Regions from separate parts of the Tissierella sp. MB52-C2 genome, predicted to be linked through region 2. Evidence: a T-box and tRNA genes for the amino acid it is inferred to sense, from the RefSeq annotation. Region 2 holds a T-box; the other holds one or more tRNA genes.

Region 1 (7,777 bases), 770 kb from region 2:
AATATCAACCTTTTATTTCTCATTAATCTCATCTCCTTTACCATAATTATACAATGATATACAAAAGTATGGGTTACAAAATTTTTACAAATCTACTTAGATTTAAAGAATCGTCTAAAGAAATTCTTAGGTACGGCTTTTGTAAGTACTAGAATAAATATATAGGCTATGGTGCCTACAAGAAGGCTGGATATAAACACAATAGGACTAGGATTTTGAAGGTTAGACAAATCGTAAGTAGTTAAAAATATAGCTCCAATCATAAATAAAGTTGCCAAAATTGGTTTACCTAGAATATCTATATAATTAATATTAAGCTTAATTACAGAACGTAAGACTATTAAATCTAAAATAATAGTAATAATCATAGATACATAAAATGCAATAAAAAATCCATTAATTCCAAATCGAGGATCTCCTACTAAAACGTAAATAAGAATTATTCTAATAACCATACTGATAATCCCATTTATAGTATCCTGTACCTGTCGATTTAAACCTAGGAGGGCACCAGATATAGTATGCTGTAAAGCCATAAGAATAGTACCAAAGCCCATGGCATATATATAGGGACCAACCTTTGCATCGCTATATAATAATACTGCTAAAGGTTTAGAGAATACAGTATATATTGCTGCCAATGGAAAGGAGATAAGAATAGTTGCCTTTATGGACAAATTTATATCTCTCTTCATCTCCCTATATCTTTTTAAAGCCATCTGCTCTGATAGACTTGGAATTAAATTAAGAACTAAGGCAGAGGTGACTATAAATGATAAGTGAATAAGTGGCATAGCCATCCCCATGATTCTACCAAAGGTTGCCACAGCCTCACTACTACTATATCCTGCAGCCATAAGTCTATTGGGAATCAAAACAGTATTAGTAAATCTAAATACAACCTGAAATGAGCCTGCAATAGTCAGAGGCACTGCCATAGTTAAAAGTTTCAGGAATAAAGGTATACTGCTTACTTTATAGGAGCTTTTTTTCTTTTTATATAAATGTTTTTTAAAAAAATATGACCATAATAAGTCAAAAAATTCTCCAATACTAATACCAAGTAAAGCTATTATGGCTCCATCAATAGGGTCTGTAGGTTTTACATAATAGAGGATAGCCAACACTATGATAAATCTAGTTAGATGTTCAATTATTTGTGCAAGACTAGGAGTTACCATATTCTTCATTCCATAAAAATAGGCCTTTAAGACGTTACTTAAAGAAAGAATAATAATCGCTGGAACCATGAAATATACTCCAAGGATCATATCTTGATTTTTAAGCATTTTAGTAGCAATAATATCTGAGAAAAATATTAAGATTCCACTAAGTAAAATGGCTAGGAAAAAATTAAATATAAATGTTAATTTAAAGATGCCCTCCGCATTATTGGAACCACTTTTAGAGTTTTCTTCTGCGATTATCTTTGTAAGGGCAGTGGGAATTCCAGAAATAGTTATAATCAGAAATGTCATAAGAGTAGACATTCCAATTTGAAATAATCCCATGGCTTCTGCTCCCAAAAGCTTAGATAGGAAAATATCATAAGCAAATCCAATAATCCTCATAAAGAAATTCATAAAAACCATAAATACTGAACCATAAATAAATCCATTTTTATTCAAAAAATCACCTCTTAAAAAAAGTCCAATATTAATTTATATGTTTTTTAAATAATTATATTATCTTTATCAAAAAGACTATTAAGAATATCTTTAGTTTTGCAAAGGGGTGAATTGTAACCTAGAATAAACAGATTGACCAAACCTTCGTTCTTATATATAATATAGCTATGAAAATCAGGTGAAAGCAGTGCTCTAACAGGCGAACAGCAGTTAGAAATTTTGTAAACAATAACTTCATAAGGAGGGGACTATGGAAAGAGTTGCAAATAAAAAAAGCTATATGGTTTTATTGGCAGCAGCAGGTATTAACTTTATTTCAGCCATACTATATGTGTGGAGCGTAATTAGCAAGGCTTTAATAAATCAATTAGGCTGGACAGGTAAGGAAGCATCACTTCCCTATACTACATTAACTATAACTTTTGTAATTGCTATGGTTATATTTGGAAAGATAGTAGATTCAAAGGGGCCTACTATTCCAGCACTAGGTGGTAGTATTTTAGTTGGAGTAGGAGTATTTCTTTCTGGTTTAACTGAGAGTCCAGCTATTATGACAATCACCATGGGTGTTTTAGTAGGTGCAGGATCTGGAATAATAAACGTAGCCACTGCTGCCACAGGGGTGAAGTGGTTTCCACCTGAAAAAAAGGGTATGGTAACTGGAATAGTCGTTGCAGGAGTAGGATTATCCTCTGCATTTTATTCACCTTTAGCTAACTATCTCATAGGGTCTGTTGGCATGGGAAAGACCTTTACTTATCTTGGAGTATTTGTACTGCTTACAGGGATTCCATTATCCTTAATTATAAAAAATCCACCACAGGAATTAATGGAAGCAGGTGGAGAAGTAAATAAAGATAAAAATATAAGTATAGATTACGATTGGAAATATATAATTAAGGATAAGTACTTTTATAAACTATGGGTAATGCTTGGACTATCTTCATCGGCGGGACTTATGATTATTGGGCATATATCTAATATAGCAAAGCTTCAGATAAATTGGGAAGCTGGATTTGTTTTAGTTATTATATTATCTATTTTCAATAGTTTAGGTAGAGTATTAGGGGGTCTTATATCTGACAAAGTAGAAAGACTTACTTTAGTTAGGATAATATTTATATTACAAATGATTAATATGTTTAGTTTTTCCATGTATTCAAATGTGATACTTCTTAGTCTCGGAGTGGCAATAGCAGGATTATGCTATGGAGGAGGATTTTCCATATTTCCAGCCATGGCATCAGATGCCTATGGAAGTAAAAATTTTGGAATGATTTATGGAATATTGTTTACAGCTTGGGGACTAGGGGGAGTAATAGGACCTATGACGGCAGCTACTATATTGGATTCTAGAGGAACTTATAATTATGCATATATGGTGGCTGGAATACTTCTTATAATTGCCATAGGAATTACATTTACAGGGAAAAAGAAATAAATATATTATGAAGTTTTCCATTAGGAATAAAAAAAGCTAGAGTTTCCTCTAGCTTTTTTTATTTATGTTCACAGCTACAATTACAATCCTTTGCCAAATTATATAAAGTCTTCACGGAAACCCCTGTAGCGCCCTTTGGTAGGTATCCAGTTCCAGCAGGTAGATATGATGTTCCAGCTATATCTAAATGAACCCAAGGAATATCATTTACAAATTCTTCTAAGAAAAGTCCAGCAGTTATGGTACCTGCTTGCCTTCCACCAACATTTTTTAAATCTCCAGTAGTTCCCTTTATTAAATCTCTATACTCATCATTTGATGGAAGTTGCCATACAGGTTCTCCAGCTTTCTTAGATGCTTTTTCTACTTCTGACATAAATTCCTCATTATTGGTTATGGCACCAGTATATATACTACCTAAAGCTATGATACAAGCTCCTGTAAGAGTTGCCACATCTACTATTTTATCAGCTTTTTCAATAGTTGCTGCATAGTATAATGCATCGGCTAAAGTCAGCCTTCCTTCTGCATCTGTATTTAATACTTCTATGGTTTTCCCAGCCATAGAACCAATTATATCTCCGGGCTTATAAGCTTCACCAGAAATTAAGTTTTCACAAGCTGCCACTATGGCTACTACATTTTTGTTTAATTTAGACTTAGCAATGGATTTCATAGCTCCGATAACAACCCCAGAACCTGCCATATCTACATACATAGTTGCCATACCTTCTGATGGCTTAATGGAATATCCGCCTGAATCATAAGTTAATCCCTTGCCTACTAAAGCAAGTTTTTCCTTAGATGCTTTATTTCCATTCCATTTCATTATAATAAATTGAGGTTCATTGGCAGAGCCTTTAGATACGGCTAAAAATGATTTCATACCAAGTTCTTCTATTTTTTCTTCACCAAAGACTTCTACTTCAACTCCTAAAGGAGACAATTCTTCCTTTGCTCTAATTGCTAATTCCTTAGGTGTCATAACTATTGCAGGCTCATTTATTAAGTCTCTTGCTAAGAATATGCCTTCTATTATATTGTTGATTTCTTCAATTCCTTCTTCAACTTTATCTTTTTTATCTTCTAGTACATTTAGGAAAAATTCTTTAACTGTAGGTTTTGTTTTCTGTTCTGATAGATATTTTTCAAATGCATATTCTGACTGTAAAAGACCTTCTGCTATGGCCATATTAGTCTCTTTATAGCAAAGATTTTCAAATTTAGGTACTTCTACTTCTGCTGATTCTACCTTATATTTCATCAGCTCTTTACCTAATGTGTAAAAGGCTTTTCTGAGAGACTCAAGAGTTAATTTTTCTTTTTCTCCCAGTCCCAATAGGATGATATTATTTCCCTTAGGTGAAATATCTGAATAGACTTCACCAGAGGCAGCCTTAAAGATTTCTCTCTCTTTTAGATAATCATATAACTCTTGTGATTTATCTAATTGCTCAGTTTCCTTAAAGATAAGTAACACTTCTACTTGTCCACCTTTACCAATCAATATCTTCAACTAAAACACCCCTTTTAATTTATTTAGATACTCTAATTATACCAAATATAATCAGGAAAAAGTAGGCAAAAAAATAAAGACAGCAAATACCTTATGCTGTCTCCTGAATCAATGTTTTAATTATTTATGTGAACTGAACTTTGGTGGGTGGTATAGGACTCGAACCTACGACTTTCACCACGTCAAGATGACACTCTACCAGCTGAGTTAACCACCCTTAAACAGTTCTACAATATATTATCATAAAATTTAAGAATTTACAATATATTATACTGGAATCCTGTATATAATTGGAGTATAATTTATATAGTTGGAGGTGTGCTATGAATAGATCAAAAATGACTAAAATTATAGTATATTTACTTATAGCATCTTTTGTAATATCTATTATTGTACCAATTATAACATTAGGAACTAGCTAGAGTATTGCCAAGGGAAAGGATTCTCTTGGCAATATGTATTTTAAAAAGTTTCACCAGGAAACAGATTATGATTTCAATAAAAGAATTATTCACGGCTTATGAAAGGACTTTAATAAAGATTATGAAATTAGATATAATAGTTATAGAGGTAGTTAAGTCATTGTCGGATATATTATTTTAGTAGAATCAAAGATTAAGAGAGGGTGTGAAAAATGAATAAAGCAGCAATATTATCCTTAGGACTTACAACTATAGTGGGTTTATCCATGGGGGTTGGTAGTTTATTATCTTTTTTTATAAAAGAAACAAATAAAAGATTTTTAGCCATCGCATTAAGTTTTTCAGCTGGAATAATGATATATGTATCTTTTATGGCCATGTTACCAGAGAGTATGGAATTGATAGAATCATATTTTGGAGACCGAAGAGGTCATCTAATAGCTTTAATGGGATTTTTTGGAGGAATGTTAATTACTGCAGCTGTAGAGAAATTAGTCCACAAATTTGGAGGACATTATCATGGACATGGTAATCACCACCATGGACCAAATGATGAGCATTTATCAAAACTAGGAATTATGTCAGCTGTTGCAATAGCCATACATAATTTGCCTGAAGGATTGGCAATTTTTACTGCCGGATTAAAAGACATATCTGTAGCAGTCCCAATAGCAGCAGCAGTAATTCTTCATAATATACCATTGAGCATTGCCATATCGGTGCCAATTTATTATTCAACAGGAAGTAAAAAGAAAGCATTTTTATATCCCTTATTTGTAGGTCTTTGCCAACCCTTAGGTGCAATTATTGGGTATTTAATTCTTTCGCAATTTTTCAACGATTTAGTTTTTGGAATTCTTTTTTCCATAGTGGGAGGCATTATGATATTTGTATCATTAGATGAATTACTGCCATCATCTCAGAGATATGAAAATCATCATGTATCTGTATATGGAGCTATAGCAGGTATGATAGTCATGGCATTATCCATGAGTATATTCCATCATCACTAGATAATTAGTATGAATACCCCTTGACCATAGACGTATATTTTTGCTTTTTATAAATATTGCCAGAAGAGTTGCTCTTCTGGCATTTTTTATATATTTACATGTAAAACCTTATTTAAATCCCTTTGCTTTAAGTTCTTTTGAAAATATATATTTGGAAAACAGTTGCTATAATGTCTGTTATCATAAGCACTTTTAGTGCAAAGGATTTTGCAAAGAATAGTAAATAGATTATCTGTATAGATGAATATTTTACATCGGTATTAAAATTATCTATAACAACAATGCAAGTTATCAAATCTCCTAATAATACTTTAATCAAGAATAAGAGTTTGATAGATTTAAAATTAGTATGGCAAAGAAAGGTGGATATTGAATGGAACAAAAGAAGAAAGTACTTTCCCTTGGTACAGTGGCCATGGATGTTATATTAGAAACAAGAGAATTACCGAAAGAAGATGGATTTGGTTTTATAGATTCTGAAAGACTTGTACCTGGAGGTAGTGCTGCTAACCTTTCAGTGGCATTGGCTCGTTATGGTATAGAGGCTTATCAGACTGGGAAAATTGGCGATGACAAATATGGAAATGAATTCCGAAGGACTTTGGTTGAAGATGGTGTTGATGATCGTTTTTTAGTTACTAAACCAAGTGGATCAACTTTACATACATTTATTATAACTACTCCAGGTGGAAAACACTGCATAATTGCAAACCTAGGAGATTCAGTAGCAAACTTACAACCAGAAGAACTTCCAAAAGATATATTGGAGGGAATTGATGTATTTTATACAGATATGTTTTCATCTCGTGCATCGATTTATCTAGGAAAATTGGCTAAAGAAAAAGGCATTCCTGTTGTATATAATATGCAGTGTACGCCGAGCTTTATGAAGACATGTGGCGTTACCATTGAAGAAATACAAGAAATGATTAGCCTTTCTACCGTCTTCTCCAGCGGCCGAGAAGGCTATTTTGAAATGACTGGTGAAGTGGATTATCATAAAGGGGTAGAAATATTTTTCAAAAAGTATCCTGTTCCACAGGGGGTAATCTGTACTGCTGGAGATGAAGGGGTATTATGGCGAGATGCTAAAGATTTTATTCATAGGGATGCCTATCCTGTAGAAGCTATAGATACCACAGGTGCTGGGGATTGTTTCTTAGCAGGATTTATTTATGCTTATTTTTACAAAGGAATGAACAAACAAGAAACTATTGAATTTGCCTCTGCATCAGCTGCCCTAAAATGTATGTATAAGGGTCCAAGAACAAGAGCAACTGTTGAAGATGTAGTACAGTTTATTCGTTCTAATAAATAAACTTGTAGAATTAATACAAAATAGAAAACAGAGAACAGTATAAAGAGATTGCTGTTCTCTTATTGTTTATATAATAATCAAGGGAGGAATAAATTTGAAAGGATATAGGCTGAAGCCTAAGAAGGATCAAATGACTTCAATGGAAAGAATGACGGCTTTTGCAAAGGGAGAAGAAATAGATCGAATACCTTGTAGCATTAGTACTGGAGAAACTATGGCTTCTTTCATAGGCATCAATACTAAAGAATATTATCATTCTGCTGAGAAAATGGTTGAACTGGAACTTGCATTATATGAAAGGTTTGAAGCTGATGGTGTCAGGATTTCAACAACATTAAAGGGAATTGGTGAGGCTATGGGGTCTAAATTACATTATCCAGATAATAGTCTCCAACTATTGGAGACACCTGCCATAAACCATGTAAAGGATATAGCGAAC
Region 2 (7,777 bases):
TACAGAAATATTATCTTCTCCTATACCTTCCTTATTATCTACTATTTCAATTTCATCACTTGAAGCAAGATTTAGGAAATATCTTCTACCATTATGGATTATATTTTTTATTCTCTCATCCTTGGTCACAAATATTTGTTTAGATTTCCTAGAAGGTACGATATTCATTTCAGCCCTTGCATTTCTTATACCCTTAATTCCTGATTTAATGAATTCAATTGTTTCTTCTGATTCCGGGAAGTTGAACTCTTCTTTATATACTGGCCAGTTGCTCAATATTAAAGGAGTATCTCCTCCTGGTAAGTGTTGCCAAATCTCTTCAGTAATAAATGGCATAAATGGATGAAGCAATTTCAGTATATCTTTTAAAACAAATAATAAAACTTTTTCTGCTGTTTCTTTACTTTCCTTGTTCTCTCCATATAATCTGGATTTAACCATTTCGATATACCAGTCACAGTATTCATCCCATATGAAATTATATACCTTTTCAGCTGCCATACCTATTTCATATTTATCTAGATTTTCTGTTGCTTCTTTAGCTAAAGTATTTAATTTAGATAAAATCCATTTATCTTCTTCCTCTAAATTATCTAAAGTAAGCTCTTCTTTAGCAATGTCCTCTTCAAGATTCATTAAAACAAATCTAGTAGCATTCCACAATTTATTAGCAAAATTTCTATTGGATTCTACTCTTTCCACATAGAATCTCATATCATTTCCTGGGGAATTTCCCGTAACTAAAGTAAATCTAAGAGCATCTGCACCGTATTCATCTATTATTTCCAATGGATCTATACCATTTCCTAGAGACTTACTCATCTTTCTTCCTTGTGAGTCACGAACAAGTCCTGTAAAAAATACGTCTTTAAATGGCATTTCTCCCATTTGCTCTATACTTGAAAATACCATCCTAACTACCCAGAAAAATATAATATCATATCCAGTAACTAATACATCCGTTGGGAAGAAATAGCTTAAATCCTCTGTTTTATCAGGCCATCCTAAAGTGGAAAAAGGCCATAAAGCAGATGAAAACCAAGTATCTAATGTATCAGTATCTTGATGTAAATTTATACTATTACATTTACTACATTTGTCTGGTTTTGTTCTAGATACCATGATTTCATCACAATCTTCACAGTAATATACTGGAAGTCTATGACCCCACCATAATTGTCTAGAAATACACCAGTCTTTTATACCCTCTAACCAATTCACATAAACCTTACCAAATCTTTCAGGTATGAAATTTAATTCTCCATTTTTATATGCTTCTAATGCCGGTTTAGCTAGGGATTCCATTTTTACAAACCATTGCTTTGAAATAAGAGGCTCTACTATGGTAGTACATCTTTCACAATGTCCTACTGCATTTTGATGATCTTTAATTTCTACTAAATAGCCTTCCCTATCTAAGTCTTCAATTATTTTCTTTCTTGCTTCATATCTTTCTAAACCTTGGTATACTCCACCTTTAGAGCTAATAGTTCCATCTTCATTCATTATTACATATTGACCAAGATTGTGTCTTTCTCCTACTTCAAAGTCATTAGGGTCATGGGATGGAGTTATTTTAACTGCTCCTGTACCAAATTCCATTTCTACATAGTCATCTGCTATAATAGGAATCTCTCTATTCATAAGTGGAAGAATTACTGTTTTTCCCACAAGGTCTTTATATCTTTCATCCTCTGGATTTACAGCTATGGCTAAGTCTCCTAGCATGGTTTCTGGTCTAGTAGTCGCTATAACTATAAATCCATCACCATCTTTAATAGGATATTTAATATGCCATATGCTTCCATTGGAATCTTCGTGTTCTACTTCTGCATCTGATATGGCAGTTCTACAACTTGGACACCAGTTAATTATCCTATCTCCCCTATATATTAGACCCTTCTCATATAATCTAATAAAAACTTCTTCTACAGCCTTACTTAATCCTTCATCTAGAGTAAATCTATCTCTACTCCAGTCACAGGAAACTCCAAGTTTTTTAAGTTGGTTTTTAATTGTATTTCCATATTTATGAGTCCAATCCCAAGCTTCTTCTAGAAAACCTTCACGACCTAATTCTTCCTTAGATCTACCTTCTTTTTTTATCTTTTCTACTACTTTTGCTTCAGTTGATATACTGGCATGATCTGTACCTGGTAACCATAGTGCTGAATACCCTTCCATCCTCTTCCATCTAGTTAAAATATCTTGGATAGTATTGTTAAGTGCATGACCCATATGAAGACTTCCCGTTACATTTGGTGGTGGCATCATTATTGTAAAGGGTTTCTTAGTTTTATCCACATGAGCTGTAAAATGTCCATTATCATTCCAATATTTATAGAGTCTATCTTCAAAGTCCTTTGGATTATAAGTCTTTGGTAAATTTTCTAACATAATATCACTCCTTATTATAATAATTTCATAGTCAGTAAAGACTATGCAGCTAATATATTTCTATTATTTAGTAACAGAAGAAGGAGTTTATCCTTCATCAGATGTTACTTACAAATTACGCAGTTTCGAAACTCAAATCTATTTACTCGCTATGCTCGTATAGATTTGGTTCTCGTTGCGTTTGACCTACATCAGCTGACTGTCGTTCGCTGTGTTAGGTCATAAAAAATCCCTTCATCCTTAACACTCTAAGGACGAAGGGTAATTCGCGGTACCACCTTAATTCCATAAAAACTATGGCTCTCACATCATATAAGGGTTAAAACCCTTCAAACTTACTTTATTTCAGTTTGAATGCTCAAAAGCTACCTTCAGTAAATATTTAACTTAGGATTTTTCAGCCTAGAATCCTCTCTCTGTAAAGGATATTTACTTACTCCTCTTTATCAAAGCAAAATATAAAATTATTGATTTAATTATATATATATAAGATTTATTTGTCAACCATATCATTCAACCTATTATGTCCCATTTTTATATAAATTATAAAATAATTTATAAAGGCTATAATATTCAAGGCTACTGTTAAGAAAAATAAGCTTGTAGATAATAACTCAGGTAATTTAAATACAATAGATAAGGTTGCAGCATAAAACGATAGGGTTGCTACCTTTCCATATTTATTTGAGGGCATTACTTGTTTCCCCTTAAATAGATATAATATGGCTCCACCTGATATCATGGCTATTTCCTTTATTCCTAGGGCAATTAGTATCCAAACAGATATAATTCCTTTAGTAGTAAAACTAATAAGAATAGTAAACATCATCAATTTATCTGCAATAGGATCTAGAACTATCCCGAGTCTAGATGTCATATTATATTTTCTTGCTATATATCCGTCTAAAACATCAGATATTCCTGCAATAATAAATATAATTCCTGCCAATAAAATATTGTTTCTTAAACTAGAATAAAAAAAGTATAGATAGACTGGAATTAGTAGTATTCTTAAAATTGTTATCATATTTGCTATGTTCATTTAATCACTCCTTGCCTGATAAGTAATTTAGTAACCTTTAGTTTGTTTTAGAATATTATAGCATTAAATAAGATTTTCGTATACCTATTTTATGTTAGGAGTGATAAGATGTCAAAGCTTTTAAGAAAAATTTCGTTTGTATTAATCCTAATGGTAGTACTATCATTTGGTTTAGTTGGTTGTCAAAAGAATTCTGAGCTACAAACCATTAGGCTAGTTGAAGTTACTCACTCCCTATTTTATACACCACAATATGTAGCTATTAATCAAGGGTTCTTTGAGGAAGAAGGACTAAAAATTGAGCTGCTCAATGGTAAAGGTGCGGATAAAGTTATGACTTCATTATTGAGTGATGAGGCTGAAATTGGATTTATGGGTCCTGAAGCATCTGTATATGTTTACAACCAAGGAAGAGATAATTATGTAATTAACTTTGCACAATTAACTCAGAGAGATGGTTCCTTTTTAGTAGGTAGAGAAAAGGATGATAACTTCACCTTTGATAAACTTAAAGGTAAAACTGTCATAGGAGGCAGAAAAGGCGGTATGCCTGAAATGACTTTAGAGTATGTAATTAAAAATCATGGCCTAGAAATAGGTAGAGATGTTGATGTAAGAACAGACATACAATTTGACGTAATGGCTGGAGCATTTGTTGCTGGTGAAGGTGATTATGTAGCATTATTTGAGCCTGTTGCAGCCACATTAGAAAAAGAAGGCAAAGGCTATGTAGTGGCTTCCATAGGTGAAGAAGGCGGATATTTACCATATACTTGTTACTCAGCAACTAAAGAATATATTGAAAAGAACCCTGATATAATCCAAAAATTTACAAATGCAATTTATAAAGGCATGGTTTGGGTTCAAGAACATAATAGTGAGGAAATTGCAGATGCAGTAATGCCACAATTTCCAGATACAGATAAAGATGTTTTAATCTCTCTAATAGAAAGATATAGAGATCAAGACTCTTGGAAACCAGATTTAATCATTACAGAAGAAGGATTAGACCATATGATGAATATTATGGAACTGGCTGGAGAACTGGATCAAAGAGCAGATTATAATAAAATAGTAACTACTGAATTTGCTAAGAAAGCTATGAAATAGATAAAGGGCTTAAGCCCTTTATCTATTTATTTTAATTTATCATTTTATTAAAGTAATACTGCCGCTATTGTTCCAAATATTAATAATGGAATATTATAATGGAGAAATGTAGGTACACAAGTATCCCAAATATGATCATGCTGACCATCTACATTAAGGCCAGCAGTAGGTCCCAGTGTACTGTCTGATGCAGGGGAACCTGCGTCTCCCAATGCCCCTGCTGTACCTACTAAACAAATTGTTGCAGCAGGACTAAAGCCTAATGCTGTACATAGAGGTACAAATATTGTTGCAATTATTGGGACTGTTCCAAAAGATGTACCAATGCCTAAAGTAATAATTAATCCTATTAATAGCATTGTAAATGCTGCTATTGCTTTACTTCCTCCCATCATACCTGCCGCTGCCTTTACTAAAGATTCTACTCCGCCTGTTTCTCTAATAACTGCACCATAACCTGAAGCAACTAACATTACAAAAGCAATAAATCCCATTAATCCAATACCACCATTTATCATATCATCAAGCTCTTTCCATTTAAATCCACCTAGCATCATCATCAATGCTAATCCTGATATAGCCCCCAAGGGAAGGGATTTTGTTATAATTTGAATTGCAAATGCTGCTACAGCTCCTACTAATGCAGCCCAGTGCTCTCTTGTCATTCCTTGTTCTTCTATGTCTTTAGTATTCGATTCCTGTGATTCAAGTTCTTTATATTCCCTTGGTTTTTTATAGCTTATTAACACAGCTATAAATAATCCTACTATCATTCCTATACCTGGAAGCAACATTGATTTCCAAATCATATTTCTTTCTACAAGGACTCCATTATCTATCAAAGCTTCTCTTATTATGTTATGAAAAAGGAGTCCAAATCCTACTGGTAATATTATATAAGGAGCCTTAAGTCCAAATGTTAGTGCTGCTGCTACACCTCTTCTATCAATCTTAAATTTGTTCATAACAGGGATTAAAGGAGGTATTAATATTGGAATAAAAGCTATGTGGACTGGAATTAAGTTTTGGGAAAAGCAAGCCACAACAGCTATTAATAATACAAATAGCCTTCTTCTACCATCTATTATCCTTCCTATTTTTCTAGCTAGTATGTCTGCAACTCCCGTCTTGCCAATTGCTACTGCTAATGCACCAAGTAGTATATATGACAATGCAGTTTCTGCACTCCCACCCATTCCACTAATTAAGGTAGCAATGGAATCGCCTACTGACATACCAGATAATACACCACCTGCCATTGCTGATACAATAAGTGCGATTAATACATTTACTCTTAATAAACATAATACAGCCATGACTAATACTGATAATAGCACCGGATTGGTTAACATAATATCCCTCCTTGATTTACTAATATATCCATTAAAATATTCTTTTAACATATATTATTCACTCTAAATAAACCATAGAACTTTAATCATCTGAGGAAATTATAATATATTGACTCATTAGTCCCAGAATTAGAAAAGATAATTCTATCTTCTAATATGTTTTTATCATAAATATAGATTGCTACTTTAAATTTAGTAGACTTCATCTATAGTGGAAAATCATTATATATGTTGCTCTTTCCATAGCTTTTCATATCTAACTGCATTATCTTTTATGGACTTAATATCATCTTCTGTCAATTCTCTTTTGACCTTTCCAGGAGCACCTAATACTAAAGAATTAGGTGGTATTACTGCTCCTTCTGTAATTAACGCCCCTGCTCCTATAATACAATTATCTCCTATAATCGCATTATTAAGAATTATAGCACCCATTCCTATCAAACAATTGTTACCTATGGTACATCCATGGACAACTGCATTATGTCCTACAGTAGTGTAATCCCCTATTTTTAAAGGTTCATTAGAATCTACATGTAAACTAGAGTTATCTTGAACATTACTATATTTTCCAATTACAATAGTATTCATATCTCCACGTGCCACTGCCCCATACCATATACTAGTACCTTCACCTATAGTTACATCTCCTAGAACATCGGCAGTTTCAGCAATAAATGCTTCTTCATGGATTTTAGGGCTTTTATTTTTTAAACTCTTTATCATAATATCTCTCCTTATATATTGTCATTTAATATTTATTACCCTAATTATATCATAAAGATTCGGTAAATTTTCATCCTTAACTTCTATAGATTTCCCTGTAAATCTATTTCACTAGCCACTTTTCTCATGGCAAGTATTGTTTCTTTAATTACTTCATCTCTTTCCATTCCTAACATTTCTATGCCCTTCTCTATAATAGATCTATCTACCCCAGCTGCGAAAGCCTTATCCTTCCACTTTTTCTTCACTGATTTTGGCTCTAGATCAAGAATAGATCTACTTGGACGAAGAAGAGCTACTGCTGTTATAAGTCCTGTTAATTCATCAATAGCATATAGTACCTTCTCCATTTTTTCTACAGGTTCTATATCTACACATATTTCGTAACCATGACTGGCAATTGCTCTTATATAATTCTCTGGATATGATTCTTCCCTAAGAATTTCTTGAACCTTTATACAATGTTCATTAGGATACATCTCATAATCTAAATCATGCATAAGACCTATTATTGACCATTTGTCTACATCTTCCTCATTGAAAAGTTCTGCAAAATGTTTCATTGTCGCCTCAACTGAAAGTGCATGACGTAAAAGACTATCTGATTTATTATATTTTTTAAATAACTCTAAAGCCTCTTCTCTAGTTGGTTTTTTATTTGCCATATGTTTACCCTCTTTCTTTATCACTTTAGTATATATAATAAAGTAGTAAACCTAGAGTGTCAAGGTCTTATATCTAGGATTAATGGAATATTAATACATAAAAAGGATCATAAGTTTATATATAAACTTATGATCCTTTTTCATATTAATCTTGTCTAAATTAAAGATTTTATTTCATTATTTAATATATTCATTACTTACTAAGATATCTTTTATTACTTCTGTTGGTATGGTAAATTCCTGAGTTCCCATATATCCAGGGGCAATTTCATATTTATCAAATGAAATTATTAATTTACCTTCATGGTCTATATAGAAACTTTGTTCCTTTGATATATCTTTAAACTCTGATTCACTGTCCATAGCAAAATCATCAATCCAGTAAACTTTATTCTCGTCTGCCTTCATTTGTGCTCTCATTTGTTCCTTTATATTTTCGCTTATGGCTTCTGTATAGCTTTCATTCTTAAATAAACTTGGTAATG

What was found. The T-box of region 2 lies ahead of RBU61_RS12245 (valine--tRNA ligase). A T-box ahead of a tRNA ligase gene usually reads a tRNA of that ligase, here a tRNA-Val.
Region 1: it has a tRNA-Val gene. The T-box ahead of RBU61_RS12245 (valine--tRNA ligase) is inferred to sense a tRNA for this amino acid. The anticodon was not compared.

The regions. Positions count from the first base shown of each region.
Region 1 covers NZ_CP133261.1:3,197,556-3,205,332, reverse strand. Annotated here, with positions in the region: gene RBU61_RS16170 (DUF4349 domain-containing protein) at 1-23, opposite strand, end outside; gene RBU61_RS16165 (polysaccharide biosynthesis C-terminal domain-containing protein) at 93-1,628, opposite strand; gene RBU61_RS16160 (OFA family MFS transporter) at 1,879-3,069, shown strand; gene RBU61_RS16155 (leucyl aminopeptidase) at 3,128-4,585, opposite strand; tRNA gene RBU61_RS16150 (tRNA-Val) at 4,727-4,802, opposite strand; gene zupT (zinc transporter ZupT) at 5,220-6,020, shown strand; gene RBU61_RS16140 (carbohydrate kinase family protein) at 6,394-7,338, shown strand; gene RBU61_RS16135 (uroporphyrinogen decarboxylase family protein) at 7,433-7,777, shown strand, end outside.
Region 2 covers NZ_CP133261.1:2,427,293-2,435,069, forward strand. Annotated here, with positions in the region: gene RBU61_RS12245 (valine--tRNA ligase) at 1-2,397, opposite strand, end outside; T-box leader at 2,645-2,856, opposite strand; gene pgsA (CDP-diacylglycerol--glycerol-3-phosphate 3-phosphatidyltransferase) at 2,891-3,439, opposite strand; gene RBU61_RS12255 (ABC transporter substrate-binding protein) at 3,548-4,549, shown strand; gene RBU61_RS12260 (Na+/H+ antiporter family protein) at 4,597-5,901, opposite strand; gene RBU61_RS12265 (gamma carbonic anhydrase family protein) at 6,124-6,627, opposite strand; gene RBU61_RS12270 (HDIG domain-containing metalloprotein) at 6,711-7,292, opposite strand; gene RBU61_RS12275 (DUF3298 domain-containing protein) at 7,470-7,777, opposite strand, start outside.